Regions from separate parts of the Streptomyces sp. CA-181903 genome, predicted to be linked through region 2. Evidence: riboswitches for the same ligand, from Rfam matches in the RefSeq annotation. Region 2 holds a riboswitch; each other region holds the start of a gene.
What was found. A riboswitch is a leader RNA that binds a small molecule or an ion and turns the genes downstream of it on or off. The one in region 2 is predicted to bind cyclic di-AMP.

Region 1 (6,043 bases), 2.5 Mb from region 2:
GACACGGCGCCCGCGAAGCCCCGGCACGGCACGAGCCCGGCGCCGTCCGGGGACACGCCGTCCGCCGGCCCGTCCGCGCCGGGATCCGGCTCCCCGTCGTCCGGGAAGCCCGCCGGCCGGACGGCGCGCTGGCAGCCGCGCCCCGGCACCCGCTGGCAGTGGCAGCTCGACGGGAAGGTCGACACCTCGGTGGACGTCCCCGTCTACGACATCGACGGCTTCGAGAACGACGCGGCCACCGTGGCGCGCCTGCACGCCGACGGACGCAAGGTCGTCTGCTACGTCAACGTCGGCGCGTACGAGGACTGGCGGCCCGACGCGAAGCAGTTCCCGGATGCGGTGCTCGGCGCGGACAACGACGGCTGGAAGGGCGAGAAGTGGCTCGACATCCGGCGGCTGGACGTCCTCGAACCCATCATGGCGGAACGTTTCGACATGTGCCGGAAGAAGGGCTTCGACGCCGTCGAGCCGGACCTGACCGAGGGGTTCCGCAACGAGACGGGCTTCCCCCTCACCGCGGCCCACCAATTGGCGTTCAACCGCCTCGTCGCGCGGCTCGCCCACGACCGCGGGATGTCCGTCGGCCTCAAGAACGACCTCGACCAGATCCCGGAGCTCGTCGGAGACTTCGACTTCGCCGTGAACGAACAGTGCGCCGAGTTCGGCGAATGCGACAAACTGTCGCCTTTCGTGAAGCGCGGCAAGGCCGTGTTCCACGTCGAATACAAGCTGGATCCGGGGGAGTTCTGCGGCCGGACCAAGGATCTGGGGCTCAGTTCCATGCAGAAGAAACTCGGTCTCAATTCCTGGCGTCGTCCCTGCTGAGAGGGGGTCAAGCCGCCGGAACGAAACCCTCCGGCCGGCGTGAAGAACCTCACAGACGGCCGTTTCGACACCGGATTTCGCCGGTGGATGGTGCAGGATCATCCACCGAACAACCAAGAACCCGTCACAGAGGCGGGCCACCCGGGCGGACGCCGAGTCCTGCCGCCGCTCCGGGTGCGGACCGGATACACGCGGATCGGCAGGAGCGGGAGACCCAGGCAAGACGGACCACGATGGCGGTGGTCCTAGGGGTGAAGCCACATGGTGGCCGGGCAACTTTGTCAGCCCGAACCCGACAGGTCATCTTTCGCAGGCGGATGACGAAGGGCTTACTCGGCATGTCTGCGCTGCCTCGCATACCCGCGCTCATCTCCCGGGCCGGAACCGCATCGGCCCTCACCGCCGCCACCGTCGCGGCGTCCGTCCTGCTCCCCGGCATGACCGGGGAAGCCCAGGCGGCCACCCCGGGCTCCAAGGCCGTCAACGTCGCGGCGTCCAAGAGCGGCTCCCCGTACCAGTGGGGCGCCACCGGCCCGAACCGCTTCGACTGCTCGGGCCTGACGCTCTACTCGTTCAAGAAGGCCGGCAAGAAGCTCCCCCGCGTCGCCGCCGACCAGTACAACGCCACCCGGCACATCTCCCGCGGCTCGCGCTCCGTCGGTGACCTGGTGTTCTTCCACTCCGGCAGCAACGTCTACCACGTGGGCATCTACGCGGGCGGAAACAAGATCTGGCACGCTCCCGGCACGGGCAAGAAGGTCCGCCTGGAGAAGATCTGGACCAACAGCGTCTGGTACGGCCGCGTCCGCTGACGCGTGACGCTCGGTGTCCGGCACCGGCTGCCTGATGTCGGACACCTGACGCCCCACCGGGCCGGCGCCCCATCGGCGACGCCGGCCCGTCCTCTGAAATCCAGTGCGGGCCCACACGGCCGCTGGTATCCATCGGGCCATGGACGATCTTGTGACGACCCGGCTCATCCTGCACCGCCTCACCGTCGCCGAGGCGGAGAACATCGCCGCCGAGGAGCCGGAGCGGCTGCCGCACTGGGTGCCCGGGTATCCGGAGGACGACGACGTACGGGCCGCGCTCCGGTTTCTGACGGCGGAACGGGAGGGGCCCGGGCGGCATCCGGGGGCCTATGAGATACGGCGCCGGGAGGACGGGCGGGTCGTCGGCGGGCTGGACTTCCACGGGCCCGCCGACGGGGACGGGGCCGTGACCGTCGGCTACGGGCTGTTGCTCGCCGAGCGCGGCAAGGGGTACGCCTCCGAAGCGCTGCGCGCGGCCCTGGAGTCGGCGCGGGCCCGGGGCGTCCGCCGGGTGAAGGGCGACGCCGACCACGACAACGTTCCGTCCCACCGCGTCATGACGGCGGCGGGGATGCGGCTCGTGGGGGAGGACGAGCGGGTGAGGTTCTACGAGACCGACTGGGAGCCGGAGCGTCTTCAGACGGCGTCCACATAGACCCAGGCGCCGTTCTCCCGGACGAAGCGGCTCAGCTCGTGCTGCGCGTCCTCGCGCCCCCGCACCACGCAGTGGGCGCGGAACTCCACGGTGCCCTCCTGATGGAACGCGGTGCCTGCCGAGGTCGCCAGGATCTCCAGACCCGTCCAGCGGACCTTCGGGTCGAGGTCCAGGGACGGCGGGCGGGTGGTGGAGTGCCAGGTGCGGAGGAGATACGCGGCGTCGCCCACGGCGAAGGCGCTGTAGCGGGAGCGCATGAGGCGCTCGGCCGTGGGGGCTTGCTTCGCGCCTGCGTGGAAGGCGCCGCAGCAGTCGCCGTAGGCGGCTTCGAGGCCGCAGGGGCAGGGGGTGGTGGGGGTGATGGTGTTTCGGGGCACGTGATGATTGTGCCCTGTGGGGGCCCCGGTCCCCCTCTGGGGGAGGGACCGGGGCACTCTACCGGCCGAACGGCCCACCGGCCCCGACAAAAACGGCCGCGCACAGCGAAAGGCCAGGTCGGAGGCAGCGCGGGCCGCCACGGAACGACCCGCCACCGCCCCGCCGAGCAGTTGCGAGGCACCGCGCCGCGGCACACCGTGGGCCTCGTCCCATGAGGGACGTTCCTGGAGGGAGTTTCCCGCATGCGCATCAGCAGAACGACCACCACCGCCCTAGCGGCCTGCTGCTCGCTGGTCCTGGCCGTCGCCGGGCCGGCCCTCGCGGCGGACCCGGCGCCGGAGCGCCCGGCGGCGGAGGCGGTGCCCGCCTCGGACACCGCCGACCGGCTGACCACGGTCGGAAGCCTGGGCGACATCCTCTCGCTGGGCGCCCGGATCGGCAAGGAGGCCCAGGCGGCCAAGCCGGACCTCACCAAGCTGCGGGAGATGCAGCGGCAGCTCACGGAGCAGGCCGCGCGGCTGCGCGCCTCCGTCAAGGCACACGTCCCGCAGCCCCAGTCCGGTCAGCCGGGCACCGCCCAGCGGGACCTGGTCGCGGACGTCCAGAAGGTGGTGGACCAGCTCGTCAAGGACCTCAACCAGCTCCTCATGGACCTGGCCGCGGCCAACGTCCTCGGAGTCGCCGCCGACGTGAGCAAGCTCCTGGGCGACCTCCAGCAGCTCCTCGGCGTCGTGCTGCAGGCGCTCGGCGCCCCCGCCGCGGCGGCCCCCGCGGCGTAGCCGGCCCGCGAGCGTGCGGCCGAGCCGTACCGCGTAGTGTGCGGCGCATGCGCATCCCCGCCCCCCGAGAGCTGGCCGAACTGCCCTACGCCCACCGCCTGGAGCCCTTCACGGGCCCGATGGAACGGCCCGGAGCATACGAGAGCGTCCACTTCGACGGTTCCGTCCTCGAGGACGCGGAGGGCGGCCGCTCCCTCTTCAGCGAGTCGGCGTTCTCCTCGGCGGTCTTCGAGCGCGGCAGCTTCCGGCGCTCCCGGTTCGACGACGTGTGGCTGCACGGCGTCCGCGTGGTCGGCACCGAACTGGCCGACACCACGTGGCTGGACGCCGAGTTCACCGCCGGCGTCCTGGCCGGCGTCGAGGCCCACGACGCCGAGCTGCGCCGCGTCGTCTTCCACCAGTGCAAGCTCGACTCGGTCAACCTGCGCGGGGCCACCCTGCGGGAGGTGGTGTTCGTCGACTGCCTGCTGCGGGACGTGGACTTCGGCGGGGCGGCGCTGACCGACGTCCGTTTCCCCGGCTCCACCCTGGAGCGCGCCCGGTTCGAGCGGGCCCGGCCGACCAAGGTCGATCTGCGCGACGCCACCGCCCTGGGCATCGCCGCCGGGCTCGGCGACCTGGGCGGCGCGACGATCAGCACACCGCAGCTCTTCGATCTGGCCCCGGCCCTCGCCGGGCACATCGGCCTCATCGTGGAAGACGACCGAGACGACTGATCCGGCCACCTCCCCGCCGTACGAAGGAAAGCGGCGAACCCGGGCATCCCGCCCTCCGGCGGACCCGGAGCGCCCGCCTGCGCTACCGTCGCCCGGTGCGCAGACGACCGCTCGCCGCCCTGCTCGCCGCCGCCTTCCTGCTGACGGCCTGCGAGTCGGGCTCCGACTCCGGGTCCGACGACCGTGAGAACCCCCGTTCCCCACGGTCCGCCGGCCCGCGCGAGGAGACCCGCCGCGACGGCGCCGAGCTCCTCCACCGCCCCGGCGGCCGGGCCAGCGCCCAGAACCCCGCCTTCTCGCCGGACGGCACGTCCCTCCTCTTCACGGTCTTCCACGACGGCTACAACGCCGGCGCCGCCGCCCTGCGCACCCTTCCCCTCGGCGGCGCCCGGCGGCGGGCGGCCCCCCGGACGCTGCTGGACGAGTCCGACCGGGCCGCCGTCAACCTGCCGGGGACCAGCTGGAACCCGTCCGCCGGCGTCACCTTCGCCTCCGACCGCGCGGGCCGCGACGAGGTGTGGGTGCTGCGGCCCGGCGGCCGCCCCGAGCGGGTGACGGAACACGACGGCGACACCGGCTACCTGGAGCCCAGCTTCTCCCCGGACGGCCGGTGGATCGTCTTCCAGGAGAGCACCGAGCGCGAGGACGGCTCCGGCGGCGACGGCTCCCTCTGGAAGGTCCGGCGCGACGGCACCGGACGCACCCGGCTGGTCGACGGACCGGGCACCCATACCGACAACCGGCAGCCCAACTGGTCGCCCGCCGGCGACCGGCTGGTCTTCCAGCGCCGCCGGCAGGGCAGCGACGAGTGGCGCCTGTACGTCATGGACGCGGACGGCGGCGGGCTCCGCGAACTGCCCGTCCAGGGGGACGGCGAGCACACCGACCCCAGCTGGTCGCCCGACGGGAAGCGGGTGGTGTTCTCCTCCACCGCCGGCGGCCTGGAGCTGCCGCAGATCTTCACCGTCCCGGTGACGGGCGGCCGTCCGGTCCGCGTCACCCGCCACGACTCCTCGTACGACGGCGCCCCCAGCTGGTCACCGGACGGGAAGTGGATCGCGTTCGAGTCCCATCCGGGCGGTGAGGACCGGCCGTCCGCCCTGTGGCGCGTCCCCGCGCCGCGCGGCTGAGCCGCGACGCCGCCCGGTGGGGCGGGCCCGGCCCGCCACCCGGCGCGCCGGCGCCCGTCGACGTCCCGTCCTGCGCGGATTCCGAACGCGGGGAGGCGGCGGGGCATGTGAACTCCTCCTGAAAGGAGAGGGCCGGCCGGTGCCGGGCCGCGGGGCCGTTCCGGCGTACGGCGGCCGCCGCGCCGAGGCCGGGCGCGGTGCCACCGGGTACGCCGGACCCGCGGCCCGGCACCGGACGATCGGGGAGCGCGGCACGCACCGGTGGGACCGGGCGTTCCGGCAGGGCCGTACGGATACAAAGGGCCGTACGGATACAGCGGGACGTACGGGAAAGCGGAACCAGCATCCCCCGCCGGCGCGCCGCGAGGGAGGGCAGGACGCGCCCTGGCAGCGGGGTTGGCACCGCGCCGGGGGCCCGGGAAAGTGGCCGGTTGCCGACTCTCCCGCGACCCCGTCCGCTGCGCAGAATGCGGGAGTGGACGCCAAGATCGCCCTCCGGGACTTCCTCGTCTCCCGCCGCACCCGGCTGCACCCCGGCGACGTGGGCCTGCCCGCGCACGGCCCGCGCCGGGTGCCCGGCCTGCGGCGCGAGGAGGTGGCCGCGCTCGCCGCGGTGAGCGTCGACCACTACATCCGGCTGGAGCGCGGCAACGCGTCCCTGGTCTCCGACGCCGTGCTGCACGCGGTCGCCGACGCGCTGCGGCTCAGCCCCGGCGAACGGCGGTACCTGCGCGACCTGGCGCGGCCG
Region 2 (6,043 bases):
CCGGCCAGGCCGACGAGCGTGCGGGCCTCGCGCAGGGGGACGGTCTGCTCGGCGAGGTCGAGGGCGGCCTCGACGTCGGCCCGTATGGCGGCGATCCGCTCCGGCGACGGCGGGTCCACGACCGCGCCGTCGGCGACGAGATGACGTTCCGTCATCCGGACGCAGCCGACGTCCACGCTGCGCGCCGCCCGTACCCGGTCGTCGCCGACGACGAACTCCGTCGAGCCGCCGCCGATGTCCACGACCAGGAAGGGACGGTCGAGGTCGGTACGGCCGGTGAGCTCCTTGGTGGCGCCGGTGAAGGAGAACTCCGCCTCCAGGTCGCCCGTGATCACCTCGGGCTCGACGCCCAGGATGTCCACGACACCCGCCACGAACTCCGCGCGGTTCCGCACGTCCCGGGACGCGGAGGTGGCGACGAACCGCACGCGCTCCGCGCCGTGCGCCCGGATCACCTCGGCGTACTCCCGGCACGCGGCGAACGTCCGCTCCAGCGCCTCCGGCGCGAACCGGCCCGTGCGGTCCACGCCCTGGCCGAGCCGGACGATCGTCATCCGCCGGTCGAGCTCCTTGAACCCGCCCGTGGCGGGGTCGAGGTCGGCGACGAGCAGTCGGATCGAGTTCGTACCGCAGTCGATCGCGGCAACGCGCGTCATACGTGCTCCTCTTATTCCGCGGTGTCGGAGGTGGCGGACGTGCCGGACGTGTCGGAGGCGTCGGAGACTTCGGATGTGTCCGACGGCGACGGCGCGCCGCACGGCGTCACACACGGCCCCTTGCGCCACCACTCCGGCAGCATCGCGATCGTCTCGTCACCCAGCGGGTTGACGCCGGGACCGGCCGCCAGCGAGTGTCCCACCAGCACGTGCAGGCACTTCACCCGGTCCGGCATGCCGCCCGCGCTGGGGAAGCCCTCCAGCACCTCGATCGCGTCCCGCCGCCGGATGTAGTCCTCGTGCGCGGCGCGGTACGCGGCGGCCAGCTCCGGGTCGCTCTGCAGCCGGGCGCTCATCTCCTTCATCACGCCCTCGGCCTCCAGCGTGCCGATGGCGGAGGCCGCGCGGGGGCACGTCAGGTAGTAGAGGGTCGGGAACGGCGTGCCGTCCTCCAGCCGCGGCGCGGTCTCGACGACGTCCGGGTTGCCGCAGGGGCAGCGGTGGGCGATCGCCCGCAGGCCGCGCGGGGGGCGGCCGAGCTGCTCCTTGAACGCGGCGATGTCCGCGTCGGTGGGCTGGGTGGGCTCGGTCTGGGGAGGAGGGGTGTCCATGTGCTCACTCGTGTCGGAGGGTCGGAAAGTCGGGGCCTGAAAGTGGAGGCCGGGAAGCCGAAGGCCGGAAAGCCGGAGGCCGGAGAGTCGGAGGAGGCCCGAAGAGTCGGAGGGGAGCGCGTCAGCGGTGGGCGTCCGACGTGTCCACGCCGTCCCAAAGGTTGACGTACCACGGCCGGTCGGCGGCGCCCTGGTCGCGGCGGTGCCGGGCGTTGCCGCTGCCGTCCACCACCGTGTAGCCGGTCTCGCCGGGCCGGACGTAATGCAGGTGCTCGCGCGCCAGCCGTTCCACGTACGCCGGGTCCTCCAGCCGCGCCTTCTCCTCGCGCAACCGCTTCACCTGCTCCTTGGCCTGCTCGGAGCGGTGCCGCTGGTCGTCGATGTCCGAACGCTGGGTGACCCACTGGCGCATGGGGTAGGCCAGGGCGACGATCAGCGAGCAGACGACGAGCGCCAGCAGCGCCGCGCGGCCGGTGAGCCGGCTGCGCCGCGGCGGACGGGTGCGCCGGCCCCGGGCGTCCGGCCCCTGGACCAGGACCGAGCCGATCGCCTTGAGCCTGGTCGCGGTGGAGAACCGTTCCGCCGCCACATCGCCTCCCCGCTGCCGGCTTCACCGAAGCCGGACCGCATGCCAAAACCGTCCCCGGCCACGGTACGGGACCATGGCCGGGGACGGGGTGAGGCGTGAGGCTTTGTCAGCCTCGTACGCGCACTGCCAGGTGTGGCTCAGCCCTGGCGGAAGCGCGGGAACGCGCTGCGGCCGGCGTACACCGCGGCGTCGTCGAGGATCTCCTCGATGCGCAGCAGCTGGTTGTACTTGGCGACGCGCTCGGAGCGGGCCGGGGCACCGGTCTTGATCTGGCCGCAGTTGGTGGCGACGGCCAGGTCGGCGATGGTGACGTCCTCGGTCTCGCCGGAGCGGTGGGACATCATGCACTTGAAGCCGCTGCGCTGGGCCAGCTCGACGGCGTCCAGGGTCTCGGTCAGCGAACCGATCTGGTTGACCTTGACCAGCAGGGCGTTGGCGGCGCCCTCCTCGATGCCGCGCGCGAGGCGCTCCGGGTTGGTGACGAACAGGTCGTCACCGACGAGCTGGACCGCGTCGCCGAGGCGCTCGGTGATGGTCTTCCAGCCGTCCCAGTCGTCCTCGAACAGCGGGTCCTCGATGGAGACCAGCGGGTACGCGTCGACGAGCTCGGCGTAGTAGTCGGTCATCTCGGCGGCGGTACGGCTCTTGCCCTCGAAGGTGTAGACGCCGTCCTTGTAGAACTCGGACGCGGCGACGTCGAGCGCGAGCGCGATGTCCTGGCCGGGGGTGTAGCCGGCCTGCTTGATGGCCTCGAGGATGAGGTCCAGGGCCTCGCGGTTGGAGCCGAGGTTCGGGGCGAAGCCGCCCTCGTCGCCCAGGCCGGTGGAGAGGCCCTTGGCCTTCAGCACGGCCTTGAGGGTGTGGTAGACCTCGGTGCCCCAGCGCAGCGCCTCGGAGAAGGACTCGGCGCCGATCGGCGCGATCATGAACTCCTGGATGTCCACGTTGGAGTCGGCGTGCGAGCCGCCGTTCAGGATGTTCATCATCGGAACGGGCAGCAGGTGCGCGTTCGGGCCGCCGAGGTAGCGGAAGAGGGGGAGGTCCGACGCCTCGGAGGCGGCGTGCGCGACGGCCAGGGAGACGCCCAGGATGGCGTTGGCGCCCAGGGAGCCCTTGTTGTCGGTGGCGTCCAGGTCGAACATGGCCTGGTCGATCAGGCGCTGCTCGGTGGCGTCGTAGCCGACGAGCTCCGGGCCGATCTGCTCGATGACGGCCAGCACGGCCTTCTCGACGCCCTTGCCCAGGTAGCGGTTCTTGTCCCCGTCACGGAGCTCGATGGCCTCGAAGGCACCGGTCGAGGCGCCGGACGGCACGGCGGCGCGGCCGGTGGAGCCGTCGTCGAGGCCGACCTCGACCTCGACCGTGGGGTTGCCTCGCGAGTCGAGGATCTCGCGAGCTACGACGACGTCGATGGACGGCACGAGGGTCTCCTTCGTGTGTGTCTGGGTACTCCAGCGTTCTGCAGCACGAGCCTAACGGGCGCCGGAGGGTCCACCTGCCCCCGGAGCGCCACCCCGCCGGAAAAATGGCACAAACGCCGAGATCAAGGGACGAATGGGCGAGCTGTTCGCTCAACGGGGAACCGGCGCGGGAAGCGGGAAGCGGGAAGCGGGGGCTGGGAAACGGGAGCCGGGTACCGGACGACGGGGCCGGACGGGCGGAGCCGGCGCGCGGGGCCGGCGCGCGGGGCCGGCGCGCGGGGCGACCGCCGGGCGCACGGAAGCGGCGGGCGTACGGGAGCGGTTCGCGCTCTGAAGCCGTTCGCGTACGGGAGCGGTTCACGCTCCGAAGCCGTTCGCGCACCCGAGGGCTCAGCCCTGGAACGGCCCGCCCCCACAACCCGCCCACCCACCACCCCGCAACAGTTCACACCCGGGAACGGCGAAGCCCCGCTCCGATGCGGCTCGGGGGGGATCGATCGCATCAAAGCGGGGCGGTTCCGCTGCGGCCCGGGAAGGGGAACCCGGGCCGGTGGTTCGGGTGCCGCGCCGGGGACGCCGGCGGTACGGGCGGCGGTACGGGCCGCCCGGCCGCGGAACCCCGGTCAGGGCCTGGACGACCAGGGGCGCGGCCGCGTACGGCTCACGCCCCCGGAAGCCCTCTCAGCCTCAGCTGAGGTGCAGCTTCTGGCCGGGGAAGATGAGGTCGGCGCTCTCCACGATGTCCTTGTTGCGGTCGTAGAGCTTCTCCCAGCCGCCCTTGACCTTCTTGGCCTCGGCGATCTTGGCGAGGGTGTCGCCTTCCTTGACCTCGTAATTCCCGTCGCCGATCTTGACGGTCTTCGGCGCGGCGTGCTTCGGCGTGGCCGGCTTGGCGGCCGGCGCGGCCGGGGCCTCCTCGGCCTCCTGCTGCGGAGCGGCGTGCTTCGGCGCGGCCTTGCGCTCGCTGCGGTCGGCGTGGCTCTGGCCGGTCGAACGCTGGCCCGAGGCCGACTTGGAGACGACCTTGCCGGAGCCGGAGTCGTCGACCGACGGGGACCCGCCACCGCGGGTCAGGCCGCCCTCGCCGGCGCAGCCCCAGGCGCCGGGGCCCTGGGCCGCGAGCAGCTTCTCGGCGACCAGGATCTGCTGGCCCTTGCTGGCGAGGTCGGCACGCGGCGCGTACTGGGTGCCGCCCATGGCCGCCCACGAGGACTGCGAGAACTGCAGACCGCCGTAGTAGCCGTTGCCGGTGTTGATCGACCAGTTGCCGCCGGACTCGCACTGGGCGACGCGGTCCCAGGTATCCACGGAGGCGGCGTGGGCGGACGTGGCCATCATCAGCGGGGCGGCGACTGCGGCGCCGGTGACACCCGCGAGCGTGGCGATGCGGACGGCCTTGTTCGGACGACGGTGCTTGCCCTTGGACATGACTCGGTTTCCTCACCGGCGCCTACGAGGTGAGCTGTCGGGTTCGGGCGTGAGTTGCCCGGCCCGGTGGCTTGCGCTCACCAGGCTTCACCCCAAGCCGTTCCGGTACGTCGGTCGTTGACCGATGAACCGTTCCGGCGACCTACCGTGGTTCCCCCGCTCCTGCCTACGGCGCTTGCGCGACGACTCCCCCGGTCGCCGGCAGGATTCGGCGTGACGACCGTGGTGCTCGCGATGGCGAGCGATGAAGACGGTAAGCACAGACGGCCGACGGGTTCAAACCCTCCTTTTCAGCCACCGCCTGCTCCACCCACCCCGGGGAACTCACTGTTTCCGCAGGTGGGAATGGCTTCACGGGTTTCTGACGAGCCGTCTCCGCGCGGATGTCAACGAGACCCATGTCTCACTTTCATCCGGAACGGACATTCGACGCGAACTCCCCCGCTACTTCTTCAGTTCGAGCTGCTGACCGGGGCGAATGAGGTCCGGATCGCCCCCGACGACCTTTTTGTTGTCCTGGTACACGCGATGCCAGCCACCCTCGACCCGATGCTGTTCCGCGATCTCTGACAGGTTGTCACCAGGGCGCACGGTGTAGTCGTGCACGGACGGTGCGTCCGCGCGCCCGCGCTCCGCGCCGCGCGACGCGCGCTCGCCGCTCGAACCGGACGGTTCCGCGCGGTGCTTGCCCGTCCCGGTGTCGTCCGCGCCGGCGCGCACGGGCTCATCGGTCGTACCGGAGGCGGACGTTCCGGAGTCCGCTCCGCCGTCCCGGTCGGACCGCTGCCCGTCCTTCGAGGCGCCCGTGGCGTCGCCGTCCGGCTTGCGGTGCTTGCCGCCGGCGGAGGAACCGGTGGAGGTGTCGCGGTCCTCACCGGACGGCTTCTCCGGCTGCCCGGGCTTCCCGGAGGGGTCGGCGGTACCGGAGTTGCCGGTGGTGCCGTGTTCGCCGGCCTTCTCGCCCTTGCCACCGGTCGTCGACCGGTCGGAGGCGGCGTCCTTCCCGGCGGACGTGTCCGACGTCTTCCCGGACGGCTTCTCGCCGGACGTCCCGTCGCCCTTCTCGCCGGCCTTGTCGGACGACACGTCCCGCGACCGGCCGGAGTCGGACTTCCCGGACGTTCCACTCGTCCCGGATGTTGCACTTGTCCCGGACGATCCGGAAGCCGGCACGTGCGACGACCCCTCGACGGCGTCGTGCGACATCCCGGGATTGACCTCGGGCGCCCGGCCGTCCTTGGCCAGGTCGGACTTCACCGCGCAGGCGGGCCAGGCGTACGCGCCGCGGGCGTCGAGGATCCGCTGGGCGACGGCGATCTGCTGGGCCCGGCTGGCCTG
Region 3 (6,043 bases), 2.6 Mb from region 2:
CTGGTGGGCGTCCTGGACCAGGAAGGCGACCTCGGCCTCGTCGGTCGGTTCGTGGGCCGGCCGGCCGCGGGAGTCGATGCGGTCGTAGCGGACGGTGGCGATGAACTCGCCGCCGATCGTGGCGGCCAGCCCGACCCGGTCGTTGTAGTCGTGGTGGGTGAAGCGGTGCAGGTCGCGGTCGGACAGCCGGGGGTAGGGCGCGAAGAAGCGGTAGTACTTGGACTCGTCCGAGACCTGTTCGTAGAAGCTGACCAGGCGCTGGACGTCGTCGGGGTGATGGGCCGGACGCGGGTGGTCCCGCCGTCGCGGAGGACGACATCGGCTTCCCAGTGGGCCGGGTACGCGTGCTCGGACGGCGTCTGCATGGGATCAGCGTACGACCGGCCACTGACAGGGCCATGGGCGCGGCGGAGCACTGCCCGCACCGTGCGACACTGGTCTAGACAACCCCATTCGCGACTCGAAGGGCAACACCATGGTTGAGCGCCGTGTAAACGTCGGCTGGGCCGACGGCCTGCACGCCCGTCCGGCGTCGATCTTCGTCCGTGCGGCCGCCGCCGCCGGCGTCCCCGTGACCATCGCCAAGGCCGGCGGCACCCCCGTCAACGCCGCGTCGATGCTGGCCGTGCTGGGCCTGGGCGCCCAGGGCGGCGAGGAGATCGTCCTCGCCTCGGAGGACGCGGGTGCCGAGGCCGCGCTCGACCGCCTGGCCAAGCTGGTCGCCGAGGGGCTCGAGGAGCTTCCGGAGACCGTCTGAGCCCTCGCCCCGCGGAGCCGCCGGTTCCGGCAGGCTTCCGGCGGGGCGCGAGCGGGGCCGTGGCGGCCGGTGAACCCGGCCCCCGCGGCCCCGCTCGCGCGTTTCGTCCCGCGCGCTCATTCCGGCCGGAAAGCACCGGGCGTTCCGCATCGGTGAATTATTCATCGGCCCCGGAATGCCGGAAGGCCGTCACATTCCGGCGCCCGCCGTGTGAACGGCGCGTTTCCGAACGACGGCCGGGGGCACGGAAGAAGCCGGCACCGCCCGCCGGAACCGGAATTCCCCGGGTGCCCGCCCGACCCGTCCGGCGGCGATCTCCCGGGCGCGTCCCGCGTCCCTCCTGACCACCGCGTCGACCAGTGCCGCGTGCGTCTCCCAGGTCTCCACGGGCCGGGCCGGCGGCTCGGGCGCGTACATCCAGGCGATCTTGCGCCGCACCTGGGTGAGCAGCGCGGCCAGGCTCGGACTGCCGGACGCCTGGGCGAGCGTCTCGTCGAACCAGTCGCCCAGCGGGCACAGCTCGCCCGGCTGCCCCGCGCGGGCGCGCTCCCGGCCCAGCCGGACCAGTCCGCGCAGCACCTTCAGATGCGCCTCGGTCCGCCGCTGAGCGGCCCGGGCGGCCCCCAGCGGCTCCAGCAGCGCCCGCACCTCCAGCAGGTCGGCCGCCTCCTGCTCGGTCGGCTCGGCGACACAGGCGCCCGCGTGCCGGCGCGTGGTCACGAAGCCCTCGGAGGCCAGGGTGCGCAGCGCCTCCCGCACCGGGACGCGCGAGACCCCGTACCGGCGGGCGAGCAATTCCTCGATGAGCCGGCTGCCGGGCGGGAAGGCGCCGGAGACGATGTCGTCGCGAATGGCCGTGCACACCGCCTGCGCGGAAACACGGCGGCTGTCGGGAACCGCTTCGGTCCCGCCGTTCACAAACGTCCCCGCATTGGACGAACCTCCGGATCGACCCCGGCGCGGCATCGCGCATAAGCGACGGTTCGCGGGCGGGGGACGCTTCTTCAGGATTCGCTCGACTCTATGGCAACCCCCCGCGATTTCCGATGGCCACCGGAAGGCCATGGAAATGATTTGGCCAAGCGGAGCGAGCGGGGACAAGCCGAGAGAACGGGAAAAGCCTTCCACCTCCGGACGGCCGAAAGCCCCGCCGGGGACGCGTGGTCCGGGCGGGGCTCGGCGGAAGGAAGGGGACGGCCGCGGTCAGATGGCGACGCCGTGCGCGCGCAGGTACGCGACCGGGTCGATGTCCGAGCCGTAGGTGGGCGCCGTGCGGGCCTCGAAGTGCAGGTGCGGGCCGGTGACGTTGCCGGTGGAGCCGGAGAGGCCGATCTGCTGGCCGGGGGTGACGGTCTGGCCGACGCTGACGCCGATCGACGAGAGGTGGCCGTACTGGGTGTACGTGCCGTCGTTGTGCTTGATGACGATGTTGTTGCCGTAGGCGCCGCCGAAGCCGGCCTCGACGACGGTGCCGGCACCCACGGCGTGGACGCTGGTGCCCTCGTCGGCGTGGAAGTCGACGCCGGTGTGGCTGCCGGAGGACCACAGGCCGCTGGAGGCGTGGTACTGGGTGGAGACGAAGGAGCCGGTGATCGGCATCACGAAGGTGTTGAGGCGCTTGCGCTCCTCTTCACGGGCCGCGCGCTCCTTCTCGGCACGCTCGGCGTCGGCCTTGCGCTTGGCCTCGTCGGCGCGCTTCTTGACCAGGGCGGCCTGCGCCCTGGCCGCGTCCTCGGCCTTCTGGGTGGCGGCGTCCTGCTCGGCCACGCCGCGCTGCATCTGCGCCTGCTCGTCGACGCTGTGCGCCAGGTGGTCGGAGATGACGACGGCCTGGGTGAGGCCGGTGTCCTGCGCGCGGGGAGCGTCGTCGGGAGAGGAGGCGGCGAAGGCCGGGGCGGCGACACCGGCGACGACGCCCGCGGCGCTCAGGGTGGCTATGCCGGCGACGTTGGCGCCGACTCGCACGGCACGGCTCGGACGACGGTGCTTCCCGGTGGCACGGGTGAACGCCATGGTTGCGGCTGTTCCTTTCCTTCCTTCTCGCCTACCGGGTTAGCTGACGGGTTCGGAGCAGGAAGGTCTCCTACGGCTCCCTCCGGAGAGGGACCCGATTCACCCCAGGGAACATGTGGTTCCCCGGCTCCCCTGGCTCGCGCCGTACGGGGACTCGGCGATGGCTGCCCGGGGCCGCGGTTGCGGCTCCGATCCGACGGACTGCCGCCCTGAAGCTAATCGCCGTCAGATTCGAACGGCAAACGGAACCCCGTTTTAGTGACGCACGCCACACGAGAACGATGCAACCGCTCCTATAAATCGGGCATAACGGAGGCGCGTGGCCCCCGAAGGAACCACGCGCCTCTCCGCCCTCGCGCGTGCGCCGGGGCGCACGCGGAGGCTTGAGCTCCCGTCAGGCCGAAACGACCGTCACCTCGCCGATGCCGAGCGCCCGGACGGGCTCCGCGATCTCCGCGGCGTCCCCGACCAGCACGGTGACCAGGCGGTCGGCCGGGAAGGCGTTCACGACGGCCGCGGTGGCCTCCACCGTCCCGGTCTCCGTGAGGCGTTCGTACATCCGCGCCTGGAAGTCGTCCGGGAGGTACTGCTCGACCTGGTCGGCCAGCGTGCCCGCGACGGCCGCCGCCGTCTCGTACTTGAGCGGTGCGACGCCCACCAGGTTCTGCACGGCGACATCGCGTTCGGCGTCCGTCAGCCCCTCGGCGGCGAGGGTGCGCAGCACCTTCCACAGATCCGCCAGCGCGGGACCGGTGTTGGGGGTGTCCACGGAGCCGCTGATGGCGAGCATCGCGATCCCGGTGCCGTCGGGGGCGGAGCGCAGCACCTGGCCGAACGAGCGGACGCCGTAGGTGTAGCCCTTCTCCTCGCGCAGCACGCGGTCCAGGCGGGAGGTGAGCGTGCCGCCAAGGCAGTACGTGCCGAGCACCTGGGCGGGCCAGACGCTGTCGTGCCGGTCGGCGCCGACGCGGCCGATGAGCAGCTGCGTCTGGACGGCGCCGGGGCGGTCCACGATGACCACGCGGCCGGTGTCGTCGGCGGAGACGGGCGGGACGGGCCGGGGCTCGGCCGGGGAGCCCGTCCAGGCGCCGAGGGTGTCGGCCAGGGCCTCGTCGAGGTCGACGCCGGTCAGGTCGCCCACGATCACGGCGGTGGCGGTGGCCGGGCGGACGTGTGCCTCGTAGAAGGCCCGGACGGAGGCGGCGTCGATGCGCTCGACGGTCTCCTCGGTGCCCTGCCGGGGCCGGGACATCCGCGAGCCGGCCGGGAAGAGCTCGGCGGAGAGCGCCATGGCCGCCCGGCGGGCCGGGTTGGCGAGCTCGTGCGGGATCTCGTCCAGGCGGTTGCGGACGAGGCGCTCGACCTCGTTGTCCGGGAAGGCCGGGGCGCGCAGGGCGTCGGCGAGCAGGCCCAGCGCCTTGGCCAGCCGGGAGGCCGGGACCTCCAGGGACAGCCGGACGCCGGGGTGGTCGGCGTGGGCGTCCAGGGTGGCGCCGCAGCGCTCCAGTTCGGCCGTGAAGTCCTCGGCGCTGAGCTTGTCCGTGCCCTCGGAGAAGGCGCGGGCCATGATCGTGGCCACGCCCTCCAGCCCGGCCGGCTCGGCCTCCAGCGGCGCGGCGAGGCTGACCTCGACGGCGACGACCTGCTGGCCGGGGCGGTGGCAGCGCAGCACGGTCAGGCCGTTGGGCAGCCGGTCACGGCCGGGGCCGGGAAGTTCCACGGGGTGGCCGTGCCCGGCCGGGGCCGCGGGTGGAACTGCATGGTGGGTTCGGCGGTGCCGGTGGCGCCCACGACTGCGGCTTCGCTCACTGGGCCGTCTCCTGTTCCTGTGCGTTGGCGTCGGCTTCCTGCGCGACGGCACCGTCGATGACGTCGGCCTCGTCGGCGCCCGCGGTCTGGGGCCCGGTCGGCTCGTAGACGAGCACCGCGCGGTTGTCGGGGCGCAGCCGCGCCTGGGCGACGGCCCGCACCTCCTCCGGTGTGACCTTCAGGACCCGCTCGACCGCGGTGAGGGCGAGCTGCGGGTCGCCGAACAGGACGGCGAAACGGCAGAGTTCGTCCGCGCGTCCGCTGACCGTGGCCAGCCGGTCGAGCCATTCGCGCTCCAGCTGGGCCTGGGCGCGCTCCATCTCCTGGGCGGTGGGCCCCTCCAGGGCGAAGCGGGCCAGCTCCTCGTCGACGGCCGCCTCGATGTCGGCGACCTCGGCACCGGCGGACGCCTTGACGTCCAGCCAGCCCAGCGAGGGGGCGCCCGCCAGGCGCAGCATGCCGAAGCCCGCCGCGACGGCGGTGCGGTCGTGCCGGACCAGGCGGTTGTGCAGCCGGGAGGACTCGCCGCCGCCGAGGACGGTCAGCGCCAGGTCGGCGGCGTCCGCCTCCCGGGTGCCGTCGTGCGGGAGCCGGTAGGCGGCCATCAGGGCCCGCGAGGGCACCTCCTCGCGGACCACCTGGCGGAGCTGCTCGCCGACGACGTCGGGCAGGGCGCCGTCGCGCGGCGGCTGCTTGCGGTCGTGGGCGGGGATGGACCCGAAGTACTTCTCGATCCAGGCCAGCGTCTGCTCGGGGTCGATGTCGCCGACCACGGCGAGGACGGCGTTGCCGGGCGCGTAGTACGTGCGGAAGAACTCCCGCGCGTCCTCCAGGGAGGTGGCGTCCAGGTCGGCCATCGAGCCGATGGGCGTGTGGTGGTAGGGGTGGCCCTCGGGGTAGACCATCGCCGTCAGCCGCTCGAACGCGGTGCCGTAGGGCACGTTGTCGTACCGCTGGCGGCGCTCGTTCTTGACGACGTCGCGCTGGTTCTCCATGGACTCGTCGTCGAGCGCGGTGAGCAGCGAGCCCATCCGGTCGGCTTCCAGCCACAGCGCCAGCTCCAGCTGGTGGGCGGGCATGGTCTCGAAGTAGTTGGTCCGCTCGAAGCTGGTGGTGCCGTTGAGCGAGCCGCCGGCGCCCTGCACCAGCTCGAAATGGCCGTTGCCCTTCACCTGCGCCGAGCCCTGGAACATCAGGTGCTCGAAGAGGTGGGCGAGGCCGGTGCGGCCCTTGACCTCGTGGCGCGAGCCGACGTCGTACCAGAGGCAGACTGCCGCGACCGGGGTCAGGTGGTCCTCCGAGAGCACCACTCGCAAGCCGTTGGCCAGGCGGTGCTCGGTCGCTGTCAGGCCGCCGGTGCCGGCCTGTTGCGCGGCCGTGTGACCCATGGGCATGTACGTCCCTTCGATCGCTCGATATCTCGCTGCATCCCGCGCCGCCGTTACCCGCCCGCGGCGCCCGCGA

Region 1: it holds a riboswitch for cyclic di-AMP, as region 2 does, so the genes downstream of both, ACQEVS_RS02775 (C40 family peptidase) here and ACQEVS_RS13710 (transglycosylase family protein) in region 2, are expected to answer to the same signal.
Region 3: it holds a riboswitch for cyclic di-AMP, as region 2 does, so the genes downstream of both, ACQEVS_RS25380 (M23 family metallopeptidase) here and ACQEVS_RS13710 (transglycosylase family protein) in region 2, are expected to answer to the same signal.

What each region holds. Positions count from the first base shown of each region.
Region 1 covers NZ_JBNJLY010000001.1:612,284-618,326, reverse strand. The annotation lists gene ACQEVS_RS02780 (endo alpha-1,4 polygalactosaminidase) at 1-825, shown strand, start outside; cyclic di-AMP (ydaO/yuaA leader) riboswitch at 1,006-1,156, shown strand; gene ACQEVS_RS02775 (C40 family peptidase) at 1,164-1,637, shown strand; gene ACQEVS_RS02770 (GNAT family N-acetyltransferase) at 1,777-2,292, shown strand; gene ACQEVS_RS02765 (YchJ family protein) at 2,274-2,669, opposite strand; gene ACQEVS_RS02760 (hypothetical protein) at 2,913-3,449, shown strand; gene ACQEVS_RS02755 (pentapeptide repeat-containing protein) at 3,497-4,165, shown strand; gene ACQEVS_RS02750 (TolB family protein) at 4,261-5,295, shown strand; partial or broken gene ACQEVS_RS02745 (hypothetical protein) at 5,246-5,965, shown strand.
Region 2 covers NZ_JBNJLY010000001.1:3,070,926-3,076,968, forward strand. The annotation lists gene ACQEVS_RS13690 (exopolyphosphatase) at 1-656, opposite strand, end outside; gene ACQEVS_RS13695 (DUF501 domain-containing protein) at 668-1,267, opposite strand; gene ACQEVS_RS13700 (FtsB family cell division protein) at 1,389-1,856, opposite strand; gene eno (phosphopyruvate hydratase) at 1,994-3,277, opposite strand; gene ACQEVS_RS13710 (transglycosylase family protein) at 3,965-4,705, opposite strand; cyclic di-AMP (ydaO/yuaA leader) riboswitch at 4,710-4,889, opposite strand; gene ACQEVS_RS13715 (transglycosylase family protein) at 5,150-6,043, opposite strand, start outside.
Region 3 covers NZ_JBNJLY010000001.1:5,671,303-5,677,345, reverse strand. The annotation lists partial or broken gene ACQEVS_RS25395 (GNAT family N-acetyltransferase) at 1-365, opposite strand, end outside; gene ACQEVS_RS25390 (HPr family phosphocarrier protein) at 476-757, shown strand; gene ACQEVS_RS25385 (GntR family transcriptional regulator) at 947-1,621, opposite strand; gene ACQEVS_RS25380 (M23 family metallopeptidase) at 1,961-2,770, opposite strand; cyclic di-AMP (ydaO/yuaA leader) riboswitch at 2,785-2,940, opposite strand; partial or broken gene ACQEVS_RS25375 (M16 family metallopeptidase) at 3,165-4,531, opposite strand; gene ACQEVS_RS25370 (M16 family metallopeptidase) at 4,576-5,967, opposite strand.